Regions from separate parts of the Peribacillus sp. 05N428 genome, predicted to be linked through region 1. Evidence: riboswitches for the same ligand, from Rfam matches in the RefSeq annotation. Region 1 holds a riboswitch; the other holds the start of a gene.
The links. Region 1 has a riboswitch for glycine ahead of AC1DIV_RS11390 (amino acid permease). Riboswitches for the same ligand answer to the same signal wherever they lie in the genome.
Positions count from the first base shown of each region.

Region 2: it holds a riboswitch for glycine, as region 1 does, so the genes downstream of both, gcvT (glycine cleavage system aminomethyltransferase GcvT) here and AC1DIV_RS11390 (amino acid permease) in region 1, are expected to answer to the same signal.

Region 1 covers NZ_JBFTMS010000009.1:107,269-111,453, forward strand. The annotation lists gene AC1DIV_RS11390 (amino acid permease) at 117-1,460, opposite strand; glycine riboswitch at 1,669-1,747, opposite strand; gene AC1DIV_RS11395 (amino acid permease) at 2,241-3,629, shown strand; gene AC1DIV_RS11400 (hypothetical protein) at 3,694-3,906, shown strand; gene AC1DIV_RS11405 (hypothetical protein) at 3,987-4,124, shown strand.
Region 2 covers NZ_JBFTMS010000004.1:233,854-238,038, reverse strand. The annotation lists gene gcvPA (aminomethyl-transferring glycine dehydrogenase subunit GcvPA) at 1-726, opposite strand, end outside; gene gcvT (glycine cleavage system aminomethyltransferase GcvT) at 744-1,850, opposite strand; glycine riboswitch at 1,991-2,076, opposite strand; glycine riboswitch at 2,080-2,167, opposite strand; gene AC1DIV_RS06180 (DEAD/DEAH box helicase) at 2,543-4,185, shown strand, end outside.

The sequences.
Region 1 (4,185 bases):
AAATTTAATGCAGTTGCCTGATATATTTTAGCAGCAGTGCGCAGACAGCCGAACAATGATAGTTCATAAAACAGATAAAGCCTTGAATTCATAGTGAGTTCAAGGCTTTATTTCCTTTAGCTATATTTTTTCCTAGAGTTATATAGTATTACCAAAAGTATGAACCAGATTGGGGTCAAGAGCAGTGATAGTCGTGTAGCTTCAGCGAATAGCATAACAATAAGGATGAACAGGAATAATCCTAATATGGCGTAATTGACAAAGGGTGTAAAAGGAGTCTTGAAAGTCGATTTTGCTCTTAGGTCAGGCCTTGTTTTCGAATATTTGATATGGGAAATCAAGATAATGCTCCATACCCATATGAAACAGATGGCACTGATGGTCGTCACGACGGTAAATGCCTGTTCAGGTATCAGTTTGCTTAATAATGCCCCTATTGATACAACGATTGTGGATGTTAATAAGGCATTGCTCGGAACAGCCTGTTTATTTAATTTTTCCAGTTTAGCAGGGGCTTCGCCATTCCTGCTTAACGTATAAAGTATTCGGCTCGTTGAAAATAAACCGCTGTTGCATGCAGAAGCAGCGGATGTCAAAACGACGAAGTTGATGATCCCTGCAGCGACAGGAATGCCGATTAACGCAAAGACCTCTACAAATGGGCTGCTCGTGGCATCCAGTTGTGTCCATGGGTTGACGCAGAGAATGACGAATAGTGCACCAACATAGAAAAGTAAAATCCGGACAGGGATTTTATTGATGGCAGATGGAATGTTCTTTCTCGGGTTTGCCGTTTCTGCTGCAGAAACCCCGACCAATTCGACACCGACAAATGAGAAGACGACCAGCTGTAAAGATAATAGGAATCCAGAAATGCCATTAGGGAACATGCCCCCATGATTCCATAGGTTCGTTAGGGAAACCGTTCCGCTATTGGTATTGAAGCCGATGATCAAAAGGATGATACCCACGACGATTAAGGCGATGATCGTGATTACTTTAATGATGGCAAACCAGAATTCCAATTCACCAAATAACTTAACGGTCAAAAGGTTCAATCCTAACAGAATGACTAGGCATATTAGAGCCGGAATCCATTGAGGGATATCGAACCAATATTGCATATAGACGCCGACAGCTATGATATCGGCCATTGCGGTCATGATCCAACAGAACCAATATGTCCACCCTGTCACGAAGCCGGCCCATGGACCGACATATTCGGTTGCAAATTCAGTGAATGATGTATATCCTGCATTGGATAAGAGCAATTCCCCTAGTGCCCTCATCACAAAAAACAAGGCAATCCCTATTATCAGATAAGAAAATAATATAGAAGGTCCTGCCAATTGTATGGCTTTTCCGGAACCTAAAAATAATCCGGTGCCAATGGTTCCTCCTATTGCGATCAGTTGTACATGTCTATTTTTTAAATCTCTTTTTAATTCTTGTTTTGCCAATTCTTACGCCCCCGTCTTTTTATAGTCTTGGTAGTGAATGAGTTTACCTGCATGGTCTTGGAGAGAGGGACGTAATTTTTTCGTCCAGCTTTGCCTTTCCCATTGGTTTTAAAGCTGTTGTTTTTAGTCCAACCACAAAATGGACAATAAAAAAAGAGATTGGATAATACCAATCTCTTAAAGGGTTCAGAATAACAATTTTATCATTCGTTACTCTTCTGTCCTTTTGCCTGAGATTGTGAATCCTTCGGCGCTGCATCTTGTACAGTCTCTCCAGAAGCTGCTCCTGCTATAGTGTCATCCATAGCATTCATCGCTTGCTTTTATGCGGTTGTGAAGAAAGTCAGTCAGTATAATTTTCCACTGCTTGATCATTCATTATGCTTATAAAATAATATTGGAATTCTATCATCTATTTTTCGGTAGGTCAACAATTTTTTTGAAAGGAAACAGGCATTATCTGTAGTTTAATAGTGGTCTTAATTTTTATAAAGGTACTTGAAAAATTTATTTTTTTGGATGATCACTATTATGAAATATTGATCATCATTTTTTAAAAATGATATTTTTCGATTAGGAAAATTGCCAAGATATATTTGGCAACTGTTTATTTCAAAAATACAATTGTATTTTTACAGAATATTTACTATTATAAGATAAGAAAACATAAATGAAGTGTTATTGATATTTTTTCGATAGAGCATTTCTAACCGCAATAATTAATAAGTTCGTGGTAAGGATAGAAAAGCATTACCGATATTGCATCTGGGGGAGTTAAACATGTCGAACAAGGAATTAAAGAGAGGGCTGGAATCACGTCACATTCAAATGATAGCTTTGGGCGGAACCATCGGTGTCGGGTTATTCATGGGATCGGCGAGCACGATCAAATGGACAGGGCCCTCTGTAATGCTTGCTTATGCCATCGCAGGTATTTTTATATTTTTCATCATGCGTTCCATGGGTGAGATGCTTTATTTAGAACCGACTACAGGTTCTTTTGCAACCTTTGCGAGCAGCTATATACATCCTTTGGCAGGTTATATGACTGCTTGGAGCAATTGGTTTCAATGGGTAATCGTCGGAATGTCCGAAATCATTGCGGTTGGCTTGTATATGCAATATTGGTTCCCGGAGTTACCGGCCTGGATACCAGGTGTGGTCGCCATGTTCATCTTGGGAGCGGCCAACCTCATTTCCGTTAAATCCTTCGGGGAATTTGAATTCTGGTTTGCACTTATAAAAATCATAACGATTATATTGATGATCGTTGCCGGCCTAGGCCTTATCTTCTTTGGAATAGGGAATGGCGGGGATGCGATTGGATTATCGAATCTTTGGGAAAATGGCGGCTTCTTTACGGGAGGCTGGACAGGATTCTTCTTTGCGCTTTCGCTTGTCGTGGCTTCCTATCAAGGCGTTGAGCTTATCGGCATCACAGCCGGAGAAGCGAAAGACCCAACGAAGACCGTAACAAAAGCGATCCAATCAATCATATGGCGCATATTAATTTTCTATATTGGTGCCATATTCGTCATCGTGACAGTCTTCCCTTGGGATCAACTGGATGACTTAGGCAGCCCATTCGTTTCAACCTTTGCTAAAATAGGTATCACAGCAGCAGCAGGCATCATCAATTTTGTCGTAATCACTGCGGCAATGTCTGGATGCAACAGTGGTATTTTCAGTGCAGGGCGTATGCTTTACACACTGGCATTGAATGGCCAAGCTCCGAAAATCTTTGCTAAAGTATCTAAAAATGGAGTGCCGGCATATTGTACGATCGCTGTACTTTTAGGATTGGGCATCGGAGTTATCCTGAACTATCTTGCACCGCCGCAAGTATTCCTTTATGTGTACAGTGCGAGTGTTTTACCTGGGATGATTCCATGGTTTGTCTTACTGATCAGTGAGCTTAAATTCAGAAAGGTAAATGCCGCTGAAATGGAGAAACATCCGTTCAAAATGCCGTTGGCCCCTTACAGTAACTATGCGACAATAGCCTTTTTACTGATGGTGCTGGTAGGTATGTGGATCAATCCTAGTACAAGGATTTCCTTGGTTGTCGGGATCGTTTTCCTAGCCTTGGTAATAGCAAGTTATTACATGCTGAAAATGGATAAACGAACACCATTGGACGTTAAATCCGATGATGAGATTTCAGGATAAGAAATTCTATTAGAAAGCCCTTCTCTAATTCGAGAAGGGCCTTTTTTGTCCTTGTAGATCAATTGTGGAATTCACGAGTAAAACAGCGAAACTCACGAGTAAAGTCGTTGGATTCACGAGTAAAACAGCGAAACTCACGAGTAAAGTCGTTGGATTCACGAGTAAAACAGCGAAACTCACGAGTAAAGTCGTTGAATTCACGAGTAAAACAGCGAAATTCGCGAGTAAAGTCGTTGAATTCACGAGTAAAACAGCAAAACTCACGAGAAGAAGTTGAATTCACGAGTAAAACAGCGAAACTCACGAGTAAAGTCGTTGAATTCACGAGTAAAACAGCGAAATTCGCGAGTAAAGTCGTTGAATTCACGAGTAAAACAGCAAAACTCACGAGAAGACGTTGAATTCACGAGTAAAACAGCGAAACTCACGGGTAAAGTCGTTGAATTCACGAGTAAAACAGCGAAACTCACGAGTGTAGCTAATTTGCCCCCGTAACAAGGGGGCCAGCAGGGGGAATGAATCAATAAGCTTAGGAATATGTCTTCTTGCCAGATTT
Region 2 (4,185 bases), on a different contig from region 1:
ATTACTGGAAACGATAAACATGGACTTGACGCCATGAATGATTTCTTCCATTTCTTTCAATGGCTCGATCCGGCCAAAAAAGTTCGGATATTGCACGATCACTCCTGCAATGTCATCATTCGCCAATTCACTTAAAGCAGCTAAGTCAGTCACACCGTCTTTATGGGGAATTTCGATCACTTCCACGCGTTGCCCTTTCGCATATGTCTTCACAACTTCTCTTGATTCAGGATGAACGGTTCCTGAAATGAGAATCTTCTTCCGCCTTGTCTGTCCTGAAGCAAGCATTGCTGCTTCAGCCAGCGCCGTCCCGCCGTCATACATGGAGGAGTTAGCCACATCCATGCCCGTCAATTCACATATCATCGTTTGATATTCAAAGATTGCTTGAAGCTCGCCCTGTGAAATTTCAGGCTGATACGGTGTATAAGCCGTATAAAACTCAGAACGGGAAAGAACATGATCGACGATGACCGGGGCGTAATGGTCATAGACACCCGCACCAAGGAAGGAAGCATAATTTTTAAGGTCCGCATTCTTTGCAGCAAGCCTTGATAATTCTTTCATTAATGCAGGTTCCGATTTAGCAGGCTTGATATCGTATTCTCCTTGAAAACGAACGCTTTCAGGGATATCATTGAAAAGTTCTTCAGCAGTTGATACCCCTATCGCTTCCAGCATTTCTTGTTTATCTTGCTCTGTCATGGGTAAATAACGATGTTTCATCTAATGACCATTCCCCTCTATTTACGTGGTTTTTTATAAAAAGGTGTTTGTATTATAACGGCTTTCAAACGTTTGGAACGGATTTCCACTTCGACCTCCGCATCCAGAACCGAAAATTCCTTATCGATAAGTACCAATCCAACGTTTTTCTTCAATGTTGGCGATTGGGTACCAGTCGTGACCTCGCCAATGACTTCATCACCGCTGTAGACCTTATACCCATGACGTGGAATGCCACGGTCAATCATTTCAATTCCCACAAGCTTGCGGGGAGCCCCTTTCTCCTTTTGCTCAGCAAGTACGGCTTTCCCGAAAAAATCAACTTCCTTATCCACTTTTACTGCAAAACCAATCCCGGCTTCTATCGGGGTGATGTCCGCTGAAAGCTCCTGCCCATACAGCGGCAGTTTCGCTTCAAAACGGAGGGTATCACGAGCACCTAAACCAATCGGCTGAACCCCCTCTTCCTTACCGGCATCCATAATCGCCTTCCAAAGGGCAGGGCCATTTTTACTGTCGCTATATATCTCAAAACCATCTTCACCAGTGTATCCAGTACGGGATACCAGAGTGGAGATACCGTTAATCATGACATGATCCTTGAACCTGAAAAATCCAATTTCACTTAAGTCAGTACTTCCTGATAGTTTTTGTAATATCTTCTCTGCAGCTGGTCCTTGAAGTGCCAGCTGTGTATAGTCACTGGATACATTCGTAATTTGGGCATCTTCCGTTAAATTAGCTTGCAGCCAATTGAAATCTTTTTCTGTATTCGCTGCATTGACCACGAGCAGATAGTCGTCCTCAGCCCTTTTATACACGATAAGATCATCAACCGTGCCTCCGTTTTCATAACACATGGCGGTATATTGGGCACCGCCTTGTTGCAGCTTTGATATATCATTGGTCAGCATCTTCTGTAAAAAGGAAAGGCTCCCAGGCCCCTTAACATCGACTTCCCCCATATGGGAAACATCGAATAACCCCGCTTTTGTCCGTACGGCTTCATGTTCATCCTTTATACCCGAAAATTGGACAGGAAGTTCCCAGCCGCCAAAATCAATCGTTTTACCTCCGTATTCACGATAAACCTCAAATAGTGGTGTTCTTTTTAAATTGGTCAAAAAATGACCCCCTTCAGATTTTTTAAAAAATTAATTGGCTTCATTATCAAAAGCTTCTTGTCATTACGCATCAGATACATCCTGATTCATGATGTGAAAAAAGCACAAAAAAGGACAGAGAAAGCCCGTTTGAGCTTTTTCTCTGTCCTGAAACCTGAAAGTTTACCTATGTAATAGGTTTTCCCCTTTGGTGGCCGCGTCCCATAACGGGCGGCGCTCTCCAGAGTTGCGTCCAATAAGAGTTCTTTTGCCTGAGAGATTCACTGCTAAGTTTGCTCCTTCGGCGCTACATCCGTAGTCTCTCCCCTTATCTTCACCCGCATATAAATGGTCTACCATTGAAAGGAAGCGAATAAGCCCCCAGCATCGGTAAAACCTTTGAACATAAATGGAATGCATTCTCTGCCAATTCTCCTAAAACTTCAGAAACCGTTTAACTGATCTCCTCGGTAATCTTGGATAAATTAGGAGCATATAGCCCATACTAAGAAAACGCGAACTGCAAAATCGATGTACAAACATTCTTTGCAGCGTTTGGAAATTGGAATTTTCTAAATATACTTATATCCTACCCTAAGAAACTTATCTCTGCAATAACTTTTGAAGAGAAATATTTATCTTACTTCACATATGAAATGTTCGGATTTTGACCTTATATTAAGGAAATTATGATTTAAGAGGGAGTTATTTCTATGAAAATCAATATATCCTTCAATTCTGAATGGAATGACGAGTTTCTGCAAAAGATGGAAAATGACGGTCCATGGGGAAATTGGGAACTTTATAAGTTGGCGGTTCAAATGGAGGAAAATCTTATCATCCCTGATTTTGAAGGTTTACAGGCGCCCAAGCACCTTCCTCAGTTAACCCCGCTTCCCCATCAATTGGAAGCGGCGAAGCAAGTAGTGGAAAAGATGAATGGAAAAGCTATTTTGGCTGATGAGGTAGGGCTGGGAAAAACAATTGAAGCAGGCTTGATCCTAAAAGAGTATATGATTAGGGGACTTGTAAAAAAAGTATTGATCCTTGTTCCGGCTTCCCTTGTCACACAATGGGCATTTGAATTGAATACCAAGTTTCATATTCCGGCAGTCGTTCAGAGAAAAAGTTATGTCTGGGACTCCTGTGATGTGGTCATTTCATCCATTGATACAGCGAAACGCGCTCCACATCGAGATATCATCTTTACTCAGGAATATGATTTCATCATTATTGATGAAGCTCATAAACTTAAAAATAATAAGACGAAGAACTATGAATTCGTCCAAAATCTGAAAAAGAAATTTTGTTTACTCCTGACAGCCACTCCGATTCAAAATAAAGTCGAGGAGATATTCCACCTCGTTTCGTTATTGAAACCGGGCCACTTGGGAAATGCCTCACTCTTTTCGGAAAAGTATAAAGGGAAAGGCCGGAACATAACTGAAGATGAACACCTAAAGGAACTGGTCAACACTGTCATGATTCGAAACCGGCGGGCCGATACTGGCATTGAATGGACAAAACGGCATGTGGAAACCATCACCATTGAATTTTCTCCAACGGAACAAGCATTGTATGATGCTGTTTCCAAATTCAAGCCAATTTCGGATGGATCAAAAGGAAGCGCCTTTTCGGCTCTCACTCTCCAAAGGGAAGCATGCAGCAGCAGAGAGGCTGTCTTTTATACATTAAAGAATATGAGAGATAAATACGATCAGCCTTCCCCTGATTTTTTGGCAAAGCTTGATGATTTATTTACTAAAGTGAATGAAACGGTCCAGAACTCAAAGGCTGAAAAAGCTTTGGAACTGATCAAGAAAATTGATGACAAAGTAATTATCTTTACGGAATATAGGGCGACTCAACTATATCTCCAATGGTACCTACAGCAGAATGGAATTTCTTCTGTTCCTTTCCGGGGCGGTTTTAAGCGCGGAAAGAAAGACTGGATGCGAGAATTATTCCAAAAGAATATTCAGGTATTAATCGCAACAGAAGCTGGCGGGGAAGGGATAAACCTTCAGTTTTGCCATCACTTGATTAATTTTGACCTGCCATGGAACCCAATGAGGCTTGAACAGAGAATTGGACGGATCCACCGCCTTGGTCAGGAAGAAGATGTGATGATTTATAACTTTGCCACGAAAAATACAGTTGAAGAACATATACTGAAGTTACTATACGAAAAAATAAATTTATTTGAAAAAGTAATCGGTGAATTGGATGATATTCTAACCAAACTGGATATTAACAACATTGAAGAATATTTAATTGATGTAGTCGGCGAGTCCAAAACAGAGGGCGAAATGAAAATCAAGATGGATAATTTTTCATCATTGATCCAATTCGCTCA